DNA from 3 places in the Sporosarcina pasteurii genome. Region 3 is predicted to be linked to each of the others. Evidence: predicted binding sites of a transcription regulator. Region 3 holds the regulator's gene; each other region holds the start of a gene.

Region 1 (6,441 bases), 500 kb from region 3:
CGGTAAGATCAAAAGTGATTATTAGTTTACACCTTCTATTTATGACTGCAGTCTTACTAATTGGTGCGTTGGATTACCGTGCAAAAGTTTCTTTATTTGCTTTTTTATCGGCTATGACGTTATGGATTGCAACCAAAATTCCTGCGGGTTTTGTAGCAATTGGTCTCATTGTGTTTATCATTTTAATGAATGCGGCAGAACCGGAATTGTTATACGATTCACTATCTGAAGAAGTTGTATGGCTTATGATAGGGTCTTTTGTTATTGGAGAAGCAGTTAAAATGTCCGGATTGGCAGAACGATTAACACACTCAATATTGAGGGGGTCGAATAAGAAAAACAATTTACTTTTTGGATTAAGTTCAGTGTTATTTACTTCTGCATTTTTCGTTCCCTCAACATCTGGACGAGCAGCTTTATCAATGCCAATTATTAATCAGTTGAGTCAAGGTTTTTCGTATAAAGAACGAAGTGTGTTAGCTATCATAGCACCTGTGATTATATTAATGAGTACGTCAGCAACCTTAATTGGCGCAGGTTCTCATTTAATTGGAATCGGTTTACTGGAGAGTACGGTTAATCAAACCATCTCTTATATTCAGTGGTTTATATGGGGAGTGCCATTTGCAATCGTCGTTACACTGTTTTCGATTCTTGTAATAAAGTGGAAGTTATGGCCAAAGGACGGATTAAAGGAAGTTGAAAACAGACAATCAGAAGAAGAAATCCAGTGTAAAAAGTCGATGAACGGAAAAGAGAAAAAGACAATCATTTTAATTCTATTTTTAATTCTTGGTTGGATGACAGAAAACATACATGGATATGATATAGCGTTTATAGCGATGATAGGTGCAATCCTGATTATGATGCCGAAATTCGGAATCATTAGCTGGAAACAAGGGATAAGTTCAGTCTCCTGGAATTTGATTGTATTTGTTGCTGCGGCAACAGCACTTGGAAAGGTACTAGTAGAAACAGGCATCGTCAAATGGATTGAAGAAGAAATGCTCAATGTACTGTATTTGTTTACAGGCGCTCCGGAATGGCTGATTGTATTGATTATTTTGCTTGTAACTGTGACAAGCCATTTATATATCACTTCACATACAACACGTGCGATTGTTTTTATCCCAGGTTTATTATTATTTAGCGAAACGATAGGGGTTAATCCTGCAACAGTTGTTTTTCTAAGTTTAATAGGGATGAACTATTGTGTTACAGTTCCGGTCAGCTCGAAAGCATTACTTCTCTTTTATGAGGAAGGTGAAATTTCATATGATGCTAGAGATTTATTAAGGGTTAGCGCGATATTAATGCCTATATATATAATAATCGTCATGTTTTTCTATTTTTCTTATTGGCAGTGGACAGGGATGCAATTATGAACCCTGAGACGTTACTTATATAGTGGCAGGTAAATGTGTGAGATATAGTTATGACAATTTACGAAGTGGATAAAAGGGGAGGGTGTCGACAAAGTATTATGCAGTCGATATTCTCTTTTTTTATTGTATGTAATTGTATATTTTGGATGTTGTCATGTACAGAACCGGAAAAGTGGATGGTAATCATCTACTAATATGCCATTGATAAGCGGGTACGTAGCGCTCTTTTTTATTTTGTATCGTTATTCACACATTTGTCGATAAACTCGCCTTTCTTCATTTACGTCATACTTCTATTTTTTATCGTTTGCAATATTTCCGAAATGTTACAAATGTGTCCCGGTAGTTGTGAAGTAATTGTGAATACAACTGAGGATAAATAGTAATGGTTACCTCCACATGTTAAAGTTGTATTATAAATACATATTTAAAGAAAAGGGAGGTCGTATGCAATTGAAAACGAATGGAATGATCTTTTTGTTGGCATTTGTCTTAGCTTTTGCAGGTGGATATTTCTTTTTTAATAGCGGTAAGACGGAAGTTATGCAAGCGGTAACAAATGAGCAAAGTACGAAAAAAGAGGTAGTTGAAGAGGAAGAGAGTCAATCAGAGGAGCAAGCTTCTGCAGAGTTTGAAATCTTTAATACGAATAGTTGTCTATCTTGTCATGCAGTTAGTTCTTTAGGGCTCGAAGGCGGAATAACAGGACCAGATTTGTCGAATTCATACACAGATATAGAAGGTAAACACGGCGTAGACTTAGATTCATTTTTAAAAGAACCTACGTCAGCGGTAATGACCGGTGTAATAGAGGGAAATCCGCTTTCAGATGAAGACCGTGCAGAGATTGTTGATTTGTTGAAAAAGGCTTCAGAAGAATAAAAAATGAGGTGAATTGAATTGACGACGAAACGAATTATATCGGCAGTCTTAGGGATTGTCGCTGGTTTATTGGTTGCGGTTGTGTTTTTCGCTGACTTTAATCAAGCAAGTGAAAATGCTTCTGGTGATTTAAAATCCAAGGCTGAAAAGGTTTATGTGCCATATGGAGAGCTCGATGAATATTACATGATGTCATCCGGAGGACATTCAGGTCAGTTGTTTGTTTATGGAATTCCATCCATGCGTAAAATCCGAACGGTACCTATCTTTACGCCTGACCCTGCTACGGGCTATGGATATTCAAAGGAAACAAAAGAAATGCTTGGCGGTTTTACATGGGGAGATTTTCATCACCCAGCAATATCTGAAACGGCAGGGGACTATGATGGTGAGTTTTTATTTGCAAATGACGTAGGCAACAACCGTGTTGCAGCAGTTGATTTAAGCACATTTACTACAGTCGATATCATGTCGCTGCCAAATATGGGGGGGCCCCATGCGGGTGTTTTTGTCACTGAGAATACGGAATACATTGCACTTCCCACTCGGTTTGCTCGTCCATTAGATAATAAGTATGCAGACTTGGATAAGTATGAGGAAGAATATAAAGGCGTTGTTTCAATGACGACTTTTGATAAGGAAACAAAGAAATTTGACCTTGCTTATCAAATCGTTCTGCCGCCTTGGTCATACGATTTATCAGATGCTGGTAAGAAAATGTCTGGTGATTGGATCGTTATGACAACCTATAACTCGGAATTTGCAACAACAAATCTTGAAATAAATGCCTCTCAAAATGACAGAGATTATATTGTACTTGTTAATTGGAAGAAACTTGAGGAAGAAGTAGCGGCAGGAAATTATCATGACGTAAATGGCGCTAAAATGATTGACCCACGAGACCATAAAGGTGCGATTTATGCCGTTCCTGTAGCGAAATCACCACATGGTGTTGATGTTACGCCAGATGGAACTCGTTATATTGCTGCAGGTAAACTCGCTCCGATGATGACTGTTTTCTCATTTGAAAAGACGTTTGAAGCAATTGAAAAAGAAGACTTTACGGATGAGAAATTTGGGATTCCTGTTCTTTCTTATGAAAGTGTCATGGAACGTGAAGTTGACCCTCCTGGTGCATTAGGACCGTTACACACACAGTTTGACGATAAAGGGAATGCCTATAATACGATGTTCATTTCCTCTGAAATTGTGAAATGGAATATAGAAACAGGCGAAGTAATCGACCGAACACCTTCTTACTTCTCGCCAGGACACGCGGCAGCAGCAGAAGGAGATACTGTATCTCCAGATGGCAAGTGGCTCGTTTCTTTAAATAAAATATCAAAGGATAATTTCTTATCCGTTGGCCCATCTCATCCCGAATCTATGGATTTAATTGATATTTCGGGAGAAAAAATGGAGCATATTATGGCTGTTCCGGTAGATCCTGAGCCGCACTATGCACAAATTGTACACCGAGACAAAATCAAAACAGTAACCGTTTATGAAAAAGACGAAAACAGAGAAAACTCCGTTTGGAAGCAAGAGGATGCACGGGTTGAACGTAAAGGTGATGAAGTACATGTTTACGGAATTGCCATGAGGTCAAGATTTATTTTCGATGCACAATCAGACAGACCTGATGCCGTCACTGTTAAAGAAGGAGATCGTGTCTTCTTCCACTTAACGAACATTGACCTTGACCAAGATATTACACACGGATTTGGAATTAATGAATATGACTTAAATTTTGAAGTGCAACCAGGACAAACAAGTACATTGGAATTTGTTGCCGATAAAGCAGGCGTTTATCCGATTTACTGTACAAACTTCTGTTCAGCACTTCACCAAGAAATGAGCGGTTATTTACTCGTAGAACCTAAGTAATGATATTTCGACATAGTAAAGGGCGCATCGATGGGCCCTTTACTTTTTATAAAATCGGAGGTGATCTCCAATGAAGAGAAATCTTTCAAACGCTTCAGTGATTAGCCTTATAACTGCGGCAATCATCACAGTGTCGACTCTTTTTGTCCCGTGGTGGGGCATGAAGTTTTATGCGCCTCAATATCCAGAGGGACTTGATATTATCGTTTATCCATCAACGCTCGCCGGAGACATCGACATTGTAAATTCGTTAAATCATTATATTGGTATGGCTATATTCAGCAATGAGTCGTTTCCGGAATTACAATGGATGCCTTATATTGTCATTGCGTTTTTTGTGCTAATTTTAATTGTTGCGCTATTGCGTAGGAAATCCTTTCTTTATGGCTTAATTGCTTTATTTGTTATCGGAGGCATCATTGGAATTTGGGATATGTATCGTTGGTTAAAAGAATTTGGTACAAACTTGGATCCAATGGCGCCTATTGAACTGGAGCCATTCATTCCACCAATTATTGGAGAAAACACAATCGCGAACTTTGTGACACATAGCTACTTCTTGTTTGGCGGCTATCTGTTAGTTCTTGTGTTTATCTTGTTGGTTTTCCCGTTATGGAAGGATCGTGCAAAATGAAAAAACGATTGCTCATGTTAACTTTAGTCATTTGTAGCTTCCTGTTTGCAAGTGTTGCAAGTGCTAAGGAAGAGGCTTTATTGCAACAATTAATTGAAGAAGTGCCGACCGGTGGTACTCTTGAGCTGGAAGGTAAACCGTATACAGGCAATATTGTAATATCAAAACCGATTACTGTCATTGGTAAAGAAGGAACATCCATTGAAGGTGATGGAACGGGAAATGTCATTGAGATTAGAAGTGATGGGGTTACCCTTGATACGTTGGCGATTTCAGGAAGTGGCATGAGTAGAAGTTCTCAAGAAGAACACTCTGGCGTTAGGGTGATGGCAAACGATGCGATTTTAACAAACTTAACAATTACGAATAGTTTCCACGGTATCTTTCTAAATAAATCCAAAAACACAAGAATGTCTAATATCACTGTCGTTGGTCACGGGGCTGATCAGCTTGGCACGCAAGGAAATGGCATTCATATTATGCGTTCTAGTGAAAACTATATTGATAATAGTTACTTAGAGAAAACACGTGATGGAATCTACGTGGAGTACTCGCATAATAACTTCATTGATAATAATACGATGACGGATACGAGATACGGCCTTCATTATATGTATTCTAACTATAACTCTTTTAAGGAAAATGATTTTATCAAAAATGTCGGCGGTGCAGCCATTATGCATTCCGACCATATTCATTTGGAAAACAATAAGTTCTCGTTTAACCAAGGTTCCCGATCATTCGGCTTACTTATCCAAACAAGTCGTGATATTCACGTTTTAAATAATGAGTTTCACTTAAATCAGCGGGGACTCTATTTAGAACAATCAACGAGTAACAGAATAGAAGGGAACGATTTTTTCCAAAATGAAATCGGCATTGAATTGTGGACATCTTCAACCTCGCATGTATTTATTAAAAATCAATTTAACAACAACAAGGTGCATGCATTAACGGTCGGGGGAGAGTCGAATAATGATTGGTTTGAAAATGGAGTAGGGAATTACTGGAACATGCCGCTGCTCGATTTAAATCAAAATGGTATTGGAGATGACCCGCTTGAATATTCATCATCTTTAAGTGAATTAGTCGAGGAAAATGAACTGGCTTATTTATTTTTATCGAGCCCAGCTATTACGATATATGAAAAAGCGAATGATTTATTAACGCATCAGAAGGTGATGGCATTCGATAAGTACCCCATCATGTCGGAACGTAAACCTATAAATATGACTGGAGTCGGTGTAGGAATTATCCTAGTCAGTGCAGTCGTTTACGTGTATAGAAGGAGAGCATTGCGATGATGTACATTTGGAAGGAATTTCTTGAGCAAACGCGTGGAAAAGGATTGTGGTTTGGACTTGGTATGCTGATGATCACATCGATATTCCTAATCGCAGAAGCGCGTCAGTTTCCGGCGGATCTTGGATTTGAGGCATTACTGCTATCCATATTCGATATGAACATTTACCTAATCCCATTATTTGCGATGTTTTTAACATCGTTTTCAATTTTCCAAGAGAAAGAATTAAAAACATCGATGATTTTATTGACGAAAAAAGAGTCGACTTTCACGTTGATTTTTAAAAAGTCGATTGCCATACAACTTGTAATTATTACGGCATTTGTTTCTGCATATTTTGTATTGGCGCT
Region 2 (6,441 bases), 1.6 Mb from region 3:
AGCTCAACGAAAACACTCTCCCTTAGAAATGATATATATCTTAATAAGCAAAATGCTTAATAAGAACGTAGCTACGATCTGTAGTTCTATGATGAGAATGAATAATAACTGATTTTAGCTGAGACACACAAAAAAAGAGGCCATTATAGACGCTCTAACATACTTATTCTACATAGATTTCAAAAACCCTTTATTTAATTTTGAATAGTTTAATTTATTGGAATTGCGTGTTTTAGTAATTGATATGAAGATATAAATGACATGGAATATATAATGCCTCTTGAAATGAAGTTGAAAATAAACCGCCTCAAGTGAAAGGGTATCTATACTAAGAAAATGGTTGAAATATACAATTTATATTTCAGCCTTCAAATGATAGGTGAGTACTATAGGGAGTAATTGCTGAATGTTCCCCAACTTTCTCGTTTACAAATTTGAGGATAAATAGACATAAAGTTTACGATGATGATTACATCATCTAGTTTAGGGTATAGATCAAATAGAAATCTATCTCCGTATCGAATAGCTGTTAATGCAAGGGGTAGCTCTCTTCGGAAAATTTCATTCCGACTGATTGCTGCATTTAAGTCATGCTCTTTATTATCTATATAGAGATATACATTGTAGTACAAGAAATTTCCACACATTTTCCATTCGCCTATGACTTCGTCTCTCAAGTCACTATTAACTTTGTCCCAAGCAACTTGTGTTCCAATTGTTAGGAATAGTTCTCCAGTGAAATCAGAGTGAGTTAATGTATGTTTTCTTGGAATGATTGGTTCTGTAGCTGTTACCCCATTCCTGTATTCAACAGCGAGTCTATCTGGATTAAACTTCCTCATCGATCCACTCCAATCGTTTATATATCAATATGCTACTTATTTAAGATTGGTTATCGGCATAGACGAAAAAAATTCTTTGGGGGGCATTTCAAACTTGACATGCTCTTTATTTAAAAGAACTACTACATTCACTTCGATTCACATAAACTGATTAGGGAGTTAAATTGAGAGAGAGGTGCCCGCTTGAGAAGAGTTTTCGAATTTGATTGTTTTCAACCTTATATCAGTCCTAATCCAATCACACCATCTAATCCTGTAAGATATTATCCTACCATTGATGAAAGCGCATATGTAAGTCCATTTTCGAGTGTGATTGGGAATGTTTACATTCATGATAATGTTTTTAGTGCGCCGAATGTAAGTGTTCGTGCAGATGAAGGAACGCCTTTTTACATTGGTTCGAATGTGAATCTTCAAGATGGTGTCATTCTTCATGGATTATTAGATAAACGCTTTTCTGTTGGGGGAGGAAGTTATTCAATCTACCTTGGAAACGATGTAACAATTGCTCATGGCGCGCTCATCCACGGCCCTGTTTATATTGGAGATGATGTCTTCGTTGGATTTAAAGCGATTGTCTATAATGCCATTGTTGAAGAAGGGGCATTTATTTCAAACAATGCCGTCGTGACAAATGGCGTGCACATTGCAGCGGATCGATTCGTACCGCCAGGCGCCCATGTTGACACGCAGGAGAAGGCAGATTCACTGTCATTTGTGCCAAAAGATAGCGAAGAATTTGCCGTTGAAGTACAGCGAGTCAATCAAGAGTTTCCTGCTTCTTATCATCTATTATTAGGGGAGAATCGTTGTTCTTGTGGAATTGCATATAGCTAACTTAATTCAAGTCACCTATGTAGCGGTTTAACATAGGCGGCTTTTATTTTTAAATTGACGGATTTTACTGCACAAGGCAAAACCCTACAAAGGAAACGTCCGCCATCATTCAATTCTACGATAAAAAAACAGCCCAAATTATAATTTGGGCTGTTACATTCATTCAATCATTATTTCGAGTTTTCTACTAGCCATTCGTTTATTAATGGATAGGTTTCATTGATTGCTGTCCGTCCGACTGTTACGGACACATGGCCAGTTTCAAGCAGGTGGAATGTTTTGTTTTTGCTCGAAATTTTATCGTTAAGCGCTTCGACTTGATGCGGTAACGCAATATTATCGCGACTTCCTGCAATGTTTAAGACGTTTGCTTTAATATCGCCCAGTTTAACTTGACGACCGCGCACGTAGAGTTCATCATTAATCAGTTTGTTTTCCTGGTAGAATTCACCGATCCATTGACGATAGGATTCGCCAGGGAATGGAATGCCATCTTTCAGCCATTTTTGCATGAGTTTCCAGCCTTCCACAAAAGTTTCATTATCCGCACGATCAGCCAGACTAACGTACGGGCCGTAGAAGTTTTGAATTGGGTTAAGCAATTTGTTTCCAAAATCAATGAATTCAGGTGTAATATTGCCCATTGTATCTACTAATTTGTCTAAATTGAAATACCTTTTGTCTAACCAATTCGTATAGTGACCAGCATCTGCGAAATCAAATGGACTCGTCATAAAAATCAAGTTACGAATTGGCAGCTCTGGATGGAGTGCTGCAAAGATTGACGTCATCGTCCCGCCCATGCAGTAGCCAAGCACGCTTAATTCCTTCGCATTTGAAGTTTGTAACACTTTTTTTGTGGCACGTGGAATGTAATCCATGATGTAATCTTCTAGTTTCATGTGACGGTCTTCATAGCCCGCAGTACCCCAATCCAATAAATAGACGTCATGTCCTTGGTTTGTCAAATACTCGATAAGGCTATTGCCTGGTGCTAAATCCAAAATATATGGCTTATTGATCAAGGCGTAAACCATAAGGATTGGCACTTTATTCGTTTTCTTAATCGCAGGTTGATAACGATACAGCTTCGATTTATTTTTTGTCCAAATGACTTCTTTAGGCGTTTGTCCAACAAGTGGCTCCGGTTCAGTAGTTAATACTTCCGAAAATCGTTTCAGGCGGTTATAGTTGCTTTTATATTCATCAGGTAATTTGTCGACCCAGTTTTCTAAATCCTTCATACTTGTATAAATCATTTCTCACGAATCCCCCTCTTTAAACTTTGCATAACGAAACATGGCGCTCCCAATGCTGGAAGCACCTTGCTACAATGTATGGTGATGATTACATGTATAGACCGCCGTTTACATTGATTGTCTGACCTGTAATATAGTCCGCTTGCGCTAGAAATACTACAGCTTCAGCAATTTCTTCCGGTGTTCCAAGACGTTGCATTGGCACCTTGGCAACTACTTTTGACAATACGTCTTCCGGCATTGCTTGAACCATCTCAGTGCCAATGAAGCCTGGGCAAACTGCGTTTACTGTAATGCCATTCCGTGCAGTTTCCAATGCTAGTGATTTAGTAAAACCAATCATTCCCGCTTTCGCAGCAGCGTAGTTCGTTTGTCCGAAACCGCCAGCCTGGCCGATGATGGAGCTGATGTTAATGACTCGTCCCGATTTTTGCTCAAGCATATGATTAATCACTGCAGAAGTTGTATTGTAAACGCTGTTTAAGTTTACATTAATCACTTCATTCCACTCTTCTTCTGAAAGTCTGCGGAATGTACGATCTCTTGTAATCCCAGCGTTATTTACGAGAATATCAATTTTACCGTATTTGTTTTTCACTTCTTCAATAAGATCCGCGATATCTTGTGAGTTTGAAACGTCTGCTTTTACTGCAATAGCAGAGCCTTCATTTTCTTCGATATCTTTGATCACTTCATCTGCTGCATCTGAACGGGATTGATAATTAATTGCTACGTGTGCGCCCTTATCTGCTAATTCTCTTGCAATCGCTGCGCCGATTCCACGAGAACCGCCTGTCACAATTGCAACTTTTCCTTCTAATGGTTTAACAATTGTTTTATTCTCCGCTGCTACTACGTCTAGAACTGTCATTATGTCATCCACCCCTATGTTGTTTTAAAGTGCTTGATTGCTGTACAGGAAACTAAAAGATCCTGGACTGTTGCAGTCGTTGCCAATCGAATAGCGTAGGGCTCGATTTGCCTTAATTTCTTTGAACTTTACAGAAACTAAGGTACCAATAGAACGTGGCGGCTTTAGACTGCTATCTCCCCCTAAGATTAAGGCACTTACGCTTTTGTTTCTGAAAAAAGTTATCTCTTACTTTTATTTCTTTTTAGCAGGAGTCCCAGTTTTTTCATTTTTCTCAACTTCAGCAAGAATACGATCGAGTTTTTTGTCTAAATTGGAAATCGTTCTTTTAAGAGAATTGATTTCTTTTTTGTTTTCTTCCACAAGCTCCTCAAGCTGGTCCTCTAGATTATCAATTTTGTTTTCCGTATTTATCACAAGTGATGCGACATTTGCGACTTCATCGCGCGAAGGCATATTGAATTGTGTCAAATAGGACTCTGCTGTTTTCGTAATAAACTCCTGATATTGTAAGTAGCTATTTAAAGTCTGTCCCAATCCTTCGGAAAAAGACTCTTTACCAAGTGACTCTTGAATTGCATCATTCCAAGCGTTTTCCGTTTTATCATAAATATCTTTCCAAATCTTAAACGGATCGATAGGTAATGTTTGCGACATGAAACTTCATCTCCTTTCCTAGCATAAGCATCAACATTAATTGTAACGCTAACTATGAAAATTTGGAATACTTAAAAAGGGCTAACAATTCATCAAATAAGCATATATATCTACAAAATTCGACAATTCGACCGTTTTTGAAATGTTTTATAATAGTTGACATTAAAACCATATAGGTGTAAATTACATATAGATGAATTAAACGGTCATTGAGGTGGTGAATAAATTGAGTTCAAAAAAAGATGAAACGAAAAAAGAGAAGCAGCAAAATTTAGGAACGCCGAGAAACTTTCTGATTCCGATTACGCTGCTGCACTTACGTGACTGGAATACACATGGCTATGAGTTAATGGAGAAGATTACACAGTTTGGCATTCAATCTATCGATCAAGGGAATTTTTATCGTATTTTAAGACAGCTTGAAAAAGATAATTTAGTTTCATCTACTTGGGACACAACGTCAAGTGGACCAGCAAAGCGAATTTATTCGATTACAGAAGCAGGGGAACAATATTTAGATATATGGGCGAAGTCATTAGGCCAGTATCAAAAAATGCTTGATCAGTTTTTTTCGCTATACAATCCGTTTCTCTCGCCGTATAGTCTTTTTTCAAAAGGGGAAAAGGAAGACCAGGAAGACAAATAGTTTTGGGTGATATGCAATTTTTGCATTCAACATAAATTCCATGTCTCATGGAAAACGATAAAGGGAGGATTTCACATGACGAAAAAAGTAGTGGAGAACACACAGCAACAAGCAGTAAACGGGGTAGAAGCGATTTGGGATAGCTGGTTAAACAGCTTTAAATCACTTCAGGGCATTCAAAATGATATTGAGAAAAAATCATTGGAAGTATTAGCTTATCAAAGAGATTTGTTAGAAGCTGCACGTAAATCTTTGTACACTGCAGAAAGTGAGTCTAAAAAGATGGCAGAGGAGTGGAATGAAAAGCTCGAAGGTACCGTAAAATCAGCAGAAAAGAACCAAAGTGAATTATCATCTAGCTGGCTATCGGCTGTAAAGGAAATTAATGAAAAAGCGTTGGCGCTTTCTTGGAATCCTAGCCATTCATTATTAGAACTGTTTTCAGAGACGCAAGACCAGTTAGAAGCAACTATAAAAGAGGCGAAGCAACAACAAGACAAAGGCCGTGATGAAGCCATTAAGCAAATTGAGGGGCTGGCTGAACAAGTAAAAAAGACACATAAAGGGATTTTGGAGACTGTGTCTGTTTGAAGAAAAGCAAGATACCGTGCAATCGAATGGATTGCACGGTTTTTGTTAGGTGAATTTCTTCTTGAATAAAGATTGGAATCATTCACTTATCCAGCTTGTAAAATTCAAACGTATTATTATGCAAGGTACGATATGTTTCTGCAAGATAGACTTCTTTTATCTGCGAAATCATAGATACGGAGGCGTGAATCATCTTTGGATGTGTCATTTGTCCATCAAACTTTCCTTTGAACTGCCAGGGTCCGTCCGTTTCTACCATCATTTGTTCTAGCGGGCATTGCCTCACGAGTGTTTGAATTTCCGTTTCATATAAAACGTCTGGGGTAACAGAGATGTAATAACCGTTATCCATGATACGTTGAGTTGTAGCTGTATTCCCTTTAAACCAATGGAAGTGTGCTTTTTCAATCGAGTGCATTTCAAGTAGGTTACAGACAATTGGCGCATCATCATAGATGGCATGGAGAATAATGGGTTTATCCCATTTTTTAGCATACTTGATAAATTGTTCAAGTACTTCAATATATCCTTCAATCGGAAATCGCGCGTCATTGTTCATTTCACTTCTTAAATAATAGGGAAGTCCAACTTCGCCAATCGCAACCATCTCTTTATGTTGGTCTGCAATCCATGAAAATAAGGTTTCAATCTCAGTGTCAGACGGAAGTTCCTGTTCAGGGTGTAAACCAAACGCTGGCTTTACCTGTTCAAACTTTTGGGAAAGTGCTAAATTGGTGC
Region 3 (6,441 bases):
ATGGTTCCAGGAAAATCATCGAGCGCATTTTCTAGGATTTCTTTACTGTCTAAGTCTAAATGGTTGGTCGGCTCGTCTAAAATGAGTGTATTGGATTGTTGAAGCATCAATTTAGCAAGGGCTAGTCTTGCTTTTTCGCCGCCCGATAAAGTGGAAACATGTTTATTCACATCGTCCCCTGAAAATAGGAAACGACCGAGTATGCCGCGAATGTCTTTTTCATTCATCATCGGCCAGTCACGCCACAGCTCTTCTAATACGGTACTATTGCCCGTAAGTGATGCTTGTTCCTGGTCGTAATAGCCAAATTGTACATTGGTTCCGTACCGTATTTCACCGGCAAGAGGTTGCTGTTTTTTAACGATTGTTTTGAGTAATGTTGATTTCCCAACACCATTTGGTCCGATGATCGCAATACGTTCCCCACGATACACGTGGATATCTAGATTTTTCGATACGGCTCCTTCCTCATAACCAACGGCGAGATTGTCAATGGCCAACACATCATTGCCGCTTTGACGCCCAATTGGAAAGGTAAAGCTTGCCGACTTTTCATCTCCATCGGGGGACTCCATCCATTCAGTTCGCTCTAACATTTTCCGTCTACTTTGTGCCATTTTGGATGTAGATGCACGAGCGATGTTTTTCTGGATAAAATCCTCCATCCTAGCTCTTTCACTCATTTCTCTTTCATATTGCTTCATGTCACGTTCGTAATTGCGTGCTTTTTCAATGAGATAGGCACTGTAATTGCCGTGATATTTGGTCATTTTTGTTCTAGAAATTTCGTATACAATTGTAACAATTTCGTCGAGAAAGTATCTATCGTGTGAAACGACAAGGAGGGCACCTTCGTACCCGACTAAGTATTTTTCTAACCAACTAAGTGTTTCGATATCTAAATGGTTTGTAGGCTCGTCCAGTATTAATAAATCCGGCTTACTGAGAAGCATTTTTGCTAGGGCTAATCTTGTCTTTTGCCCGCCTGATAAAGTATTGACACTTTTGTCAAAGTCATCTTGATAAAAACGCATCCCGTGTAAAACAGAGCGTGTATCAGATTCGTACTGATAACCATTGGCATTTTTAAACTCTGTTTGTAAGGCATCATATTCGTTTGTGACACGCGTAAATTCATCATGATTGGAGTAAACCGCAGGATTCGCCATGGTTTCTTCAAGCGCACGAATGCGTTTTTCCATTTCTTGAAGCGGCTTGAAAACAGTCATCATTTCTTCCCAAATCGTTAAGGGGGAATCGATACCAGAATGCTGCTCTAGATAACCAATTCGTGTATCTTTTGGGACGATAATATCCCCTGTATCGGCACTCATTTCACCCGCAATAATTTTTAATAGGGTAGACTTTCCTGCCCCGTTTCTGCCGACGAGTGCGATGCGATCGCGGCTTCGAACTTCTAATTGGATATTTTCTATTATATTCAATCCTGAAAAGGACTTCGTTAAACCATTCACTTGTAAAACGATCATTTTATTTACACCTCTATTCAATTATAGTCTAATTGAATCGCAAGTGGCGTGCAATGCGCAACTTTACAATAATCGACATATCTTGTACGATAGAATTGGTGAGAAGTACGTCGAGGAGGTTTAGCATGATAGATGAGACATGGAAAATCCCACAAGCGACTACAAGAAGATTGCCCCTTTATTATCGATTTTTACAAAACTTCGCGAATGCTAATAAGACGCGTATATCTTCTAGCGAATTAAGCGAGGCAATGAAAATTGATGCGGCGACAATTCGAAGAGATTTTTCGCATTTTGGCGCGCTCGGTCGTAAAGGGTATGGATATGACGTGCAATATTTACTTGATTTTTTTCGTAAAACGTTAGATCAAGACGAAGTAACAGATGTTGCGCTTATCGGGGTTGGTAGTTTAGGAACCGCTTTCTTAAAGTATAATTTTCACAAAAACCATAATACACGTATCGTCATAGCGTTCGATCCGAGAACACCCAAAGAGGGGATGATAAACAGTGGAATTCCTGTGTATCATTCGGACCAGATGACAGAAAAAATAAAGGAACAAGGCATTGAACTTGCCATACTCACTGTTCCTGCTGATGTTGCTCAATATGTGACAAATGACCTTGTAGATGTTGGGATTAAAGGAATTCTGAATTTTTCTCCAGTACGTCTGTCAGCGCCTGATTCTGTTCGAGTACATACGATTGATTTATCAGTTGAATTGCAAACACTTGTTTATTTTATGAAAAACGACGTCAAACAGTCACAATTGTAATGGCTTACACATAGCATCCGAAGTATTTTTCATGTAGTATAGAGAATACAGTATAGTTCGAAAAATGTTCTTTCAAACTAGGAGGTGTCGTCATGATAGGAGTACCAAGTTTAATCCTTATCGGAGTTGTTGCGCTACTTATATTTGGACCTAAAAAGTTACCTGAAATTGGAAAAGCATTTGGTTCATCTTTACGTGAATTTAAAAACGCGACAAAAGGACTTACCGATGACGAGGAGCCGAAAAACAATAAAGATGATAAGAAGTAAATAAGGATGTTAGTCCGATGTCAAATGAAAAACAATTAACGATCATTGAACATATAGATGAGCTGAGAAAACGGCTGATGGTCATCGTCGTTTTCTTTGTTATTGCATTAGTAGGCGGTTTTTTTATTGCCAAACCGCTTATCCACTATCTTCAGTATACTGAAGAAGCAAAAAGCTTAACGTTAAACGCATTTAATGTCACAGATCCGATTTTGATTTATTTAAAAGTCATTGTGATTGTCTCGTTTATCCTGATTTCACCAGTTTTATCGTATCAGTTATGGTCATTTGTGAGTCCAGGACTTCATGAGACAGAGCGTAAAGTGACATTGAGTTATATTCCCTTTGGATTTTTACTATTTCTTGGCGGAATTTCATTTTCATACTATATACTCTTTCCTTACATAATGAAGTTCACGATGGCTTTAGCGAATGAACTTGAAATCACACAAACGCTAGGGATTAATGAATATTTTAATTTTCTTATTCAAATTACAATTCCTTTTGGCTTGATCTTTCAAATGCCTATACTTACTTTATTTTTAACACGATTAGGTATTTTAAATCCTTCGATTCTCGTTAAGGTTAGAAAGTATGCGTTTTTCGTATTATTTATCATAGCGGCTATTATTACACCGCCAGATTTATTTTCACATTTATTTGTGACAGTACCCTTATTTTTACTGTATGAAATTAGCATACTTATTTCTCGAATGGGGTATCGAAAATATTTGAAGGCTGAACAACAGCGTCAAATTGAAGAAATGAATGAATAAAAAAACTTCCTTCCCAATGATTGAGAAGGAAGTTTTTTATTGGGAAAATCTTTTTTGAAAAAGAAGATTCAGCAACTGTTGATTTCCGTTCCGGGTGGACGCTTTCCGTGGGGCGGGCGGTGAGCCTCCTCCATCGCTGGCGCTCCTTCGGGGGTCTCACCTGTCCCGCTAATTCCACAGGAGTCGCCACCCTCCACTCCAATCAACGAAGACGCCTGTATTTTAATGAATGAAAACAAATTTCTACTTCATTAAATGAGTAATGAAGTAATTGACTTAACTCATTTTATTGGAAAAAGCTAATAATAACAGATTGTTGTAGTTTTTGAAGTTCCATAATTTTGTCTTGGTTGAGTTGGATAATCACGACGAATCCGTTCATCATGAAGTGCCCGATAATCGGCGCAAGTAATCGCTTTGTTTTGTAATAAACAAATGAGAACACAAGTGCAGGTGCCATATAAATAAGCGTATGTTCTAATTCGTTGTGGACAACCGCAAAGACAAGGGCGCTAATAATTGCAGCGATAATAAAGTTTGTTTTTTGATATAGTCCGCCGAATAATACACGTCTGAAAATCAATTCTTCTAAAAGTGGTGCAAAGATGACCATTGAGATGATAATAATGGGTGATACTTTTGCAATATCTGAAAGTAGTGCGGTATTATCGGAACCTGGTTCGATTCCAAATAGTGTCATTTCAATGATGCCCGCGAGCATTTGTCCAAATAGCGCAAGGAAGAAACTAATGATTCCCCAAACAATCGTCATCCCAATTGAAGCAGGTTTTCCATCAAAGATTTTAAAGAAATTCTTTTTGCGGAAGAAGAGTAAGTAAAAAACAATGGCGGCTAATAAGTTCGTTGTGAATAAAGACCAGGCAAAAGCATGGTATTTTGCTTCTTGTGCAGAAAGGGCCGCATCGCCATTAAAATATTGCGTTAATGGACTTGCAAGCACGACACTTGCCAATTGCATAATAATATATGTCAAAATTAAATACAGATAAATTTTCCAGTTTTTCAAGTTGAAACATCCTTTCGATCATCACTCTCGTTATTTTATCCTTTTTATAGCAGGGAAGCAAAGAGGAGGATAGTTTTGTTGATTTAAAATTTGTAATAAAAACTTTTTGAATTTGAATGGACGCCTTTTACTTGCAAAATTCTTAGATGTTTATTATGATGATTATTGTGTTAGCACTCGAGTTGACTGAGTGCTAAAATATTAATTATCATTTTGAGGAGGTTGTTTCACTTGTTGAAACCATTAGGTGACCGTATCGTAATTGAATTGGTTGAGGCTGAAGAAAAAACGTCAAGTGGGATTGTATTACCAGATTCTGCTAAAGAGAAACCGCAGGAAGGGAAAGTAGTCGCTGCAGGTACAGGACGCGTACTAGAGAACGGCCAGCGTATCGACTTAGAAGTAAAAGAAGGCGATCGGATTATCTTCTCAAAGTATTCCGGCACTGAAGTAAAATATGAAGGAAACGAATATTTAATTCTACGTGAAACTGACGTTTTAGCAATTATTGGCTAATTTTTATTCGAAAACCACACGTATAAACTCAGGAGGGAATTATATAAATGGCTAAAGAAATTAAATTTAACGAAGATGCACGTAGCGCAATGCAACGTGGTGTTGATACATTAGCGAATACAGTAAAAGTAACACTTGGACCAAAAGGACGTAACGTTGTTCTTGAGAAAGCGTTTGGTTCTCCATTAATTACAAATGATGGCGTAACGATTGCTCGTGAAATCGAGCTTGAAGATAAATTTGAAGATATGGGTGCAAAGCTTGTTTCTGAAGTTGCATCTAAAACAAACGAAATTGCTGGTGATGGAACGACAACAGCTACAGTTCTAGCGCAAGCAATGATTAGCGAAGGACTTAAAAACGTAACTGCAGGGGCAAACCCAGTAGGTATCCGTAAAGGAATTGAAAAAGCAGTTGCAGCAGCAATTGAAGAGCTAACTGTAATTTCTAAACCAATTGAAGAAAAAGAGTCAATTGCACAAGTTGCAGCGATTTCTTCAGGTGATGAAGAAGTAGGTACGTTAATTGCAGATGCAATGGAGCGTGTTGGCAACGACGGTGTTATCACAATTGAAGAATCAAAAGGCTTCACAACTGAGCTAGACGTTGTTGAAGGTATGGAGTTTGACCGTGGTTATGCATCAGCATACATGGCAACGGATACAGACAAAATGGAAGCTGTATTGGACAACCCTTACATTTTAATTACAGATAAGAAGATTACAAACATCCAAGAAATCTTACCAGTTCTTGAGCAAGTTGTTCAACAAGGTAAGCCAATCTTACTAATCGCTGAAGACGTTGAAGGTGAAGCGCTTGCAACACTTGTTGTAAACAAACTTCGCGGAACGTTTAACGCAGTAGCGGTTAAAGCACCTGGATTCGGTGACCGTCGTAAAGCAATGCTTGAAGACATCGCTATCCTAACAGGTGGAGAAGTGATTACTGAAGATTTAGGTTTAGATCTAAAGGAAACACAAATTACACAACTTGGAACAGCGGCGAAAGTAGTTGTGACAAAAGACCATACAACAATTGTTGAAGGTGCTGGAGACGCAGCTCAAATCGAAGGCCGTGTGAACCAAATCCGTACACAACTTGAAGATACAACTTCTGAGTTCGACAAGGAAAAACTTCAAGAGCGTCTTGCAAAACTAGCAGGTGGAGTAGCAGTAATTAAAGTAGGTGCAGCAACTGAAACTGAGTTGAAAGAGCGTAAACTTCGTATCGAAGACGCATTAAACTCAACACGTGCAGCGGTAGAAGAAGGAATCGTTTCAGGTGGAGGTACAGCGCTAATCAACGTTTACAAGAAAGTTGAAGAGCTTAACGAAACTGAAACTGGTGACGTAGCTACAGGTGTAAATATCGTTCTACGTGCACTAGAAGAGCCAGTTCGTCAAATTGCGAACAACGCTGGCCTTGAAGGTTCAATCGTTGTAGACCGTCTAAAGCGCGAAGAAATCGGCATTGGTTTCGATGCAGCTGAAGGCGACTGGGTAAATATGATGGAAGCTGGTATCGTGGATCCAACAAAAGTTACACGTTCAGCACTACAAAACGCAGCATCTGTTGCATCTATGTTCT

Evidence for each region. The regulator Rex, encoded in region 3, represses fermentation and respiration genes when NADH is low (regulators of the CRP and FNR family bind a similar motif). The targets are predictions, from matches to a motif close to TTGTGAAATATTTCACAA.
Region 1: the regulator Rex is predicted to act here: its motif matches at 1,732-1,749, upstream of AB1H92_RS00675 (cytochrome C).
Region 2: the regulator Rex is predicted to act here: its motif matches at 4,602-4,619, upstream of AB1H92_RS05490 (poly(R)-hydroxyalkanoic acid synthase subunit PhaE).

What each region holds. Positions count from the first base shown of each region.
Region 1 covers NZ_CP160452.1:137,956-144,396, forward strand. Annotated here, with positions in the region: gene AB1H92_RS00670 (SLC13 family permease) at 1-1,385, shown strand, start outside; gene AB1H92_RS00675 (cytochrome C) at 1,833-2,267, shown strand; gene nosZ (Sec-dependent nitrous-oxide reductase) at 2,286-4,154, shown strand; gene AB1H92_RS00685 (hypothetical protein) at 4,225-4,788, shown strand; gene nosD (nitrous oxide reductase family maturation protein NosD) at 4,785-6,092, shown strand; gene AB1H92_RS00695 (ABC transporter permease subunit) at 6,089-6,441, shown strand, end outside.
Region 2 covers NZ_CP160452.1:1,213,898-1,220,338, forward strand. Annotated here, with positions in the region: gene AB1H92_RS05465 (hypothetical protein) at 1-16, opposite strand, end outside; gene AB1H92_RS05470 (staygreen family protein) at 387-842, opposite strand; gene AB1H92_RS05475 (carbonate dehydratase) at 1,026-1,679, shown strand; gene phaC (class III poly(R)-hydroxyalkanoic acid synthase subunit PhaC) at 1,850-2,935, opposite strand; gene fabG (3-oxoacyl-[acyl-carrier-protein] reductase) at 3,027-3,809, opposite strand; gene AB1H92_RS05490 (poly(R)-hydroxyalkanoic acid synthase subunit PhaE) at 4,044-4,466, opposite strand; gene phaQ (poly-beta-hydroxybutyrate-responsive repressor) at 4,684-5,112, shown strand; gene AB1H92_RS05500 (hypothetical protein) at 5,188-5,703, shown strand; gene AB1H92_RS05505 (TatD family hydrolase) at 5,786-6,441, opposite strand, start outside.
Region 3 covers NZ_CP160452.1:2,931,556-2,937,996, reverse strand. Annotated here, with positions in the region: gene AB1H92_RS14165 (ABC-F family ATP-binding cassette domain-containing protein) at 1-1,490, opposite strand, end outside; gene AB1H92_RS14160 (redox-sensing transcriptional repressor Rex) at 1,616-2,266, shown strand; gene AB1H92_RS14155 (twin-arginine translocase TatA/TatE family subunit) at 2,359-2,535, shown strand; gene tatC (twin-arginine translocase subunit TatC) at 2,553-3,311, shown strand; gene AB1H92_RS14145 (CPBP family intramembrane glutamic endopeptidase) at 3,598-4,338, opposite strand; gene groES (co-chaperone GroES) at 4,570-4,854, shown strand; gene groL (chaperonin GroEL) at 4,902-6,441, shown strand, end outside.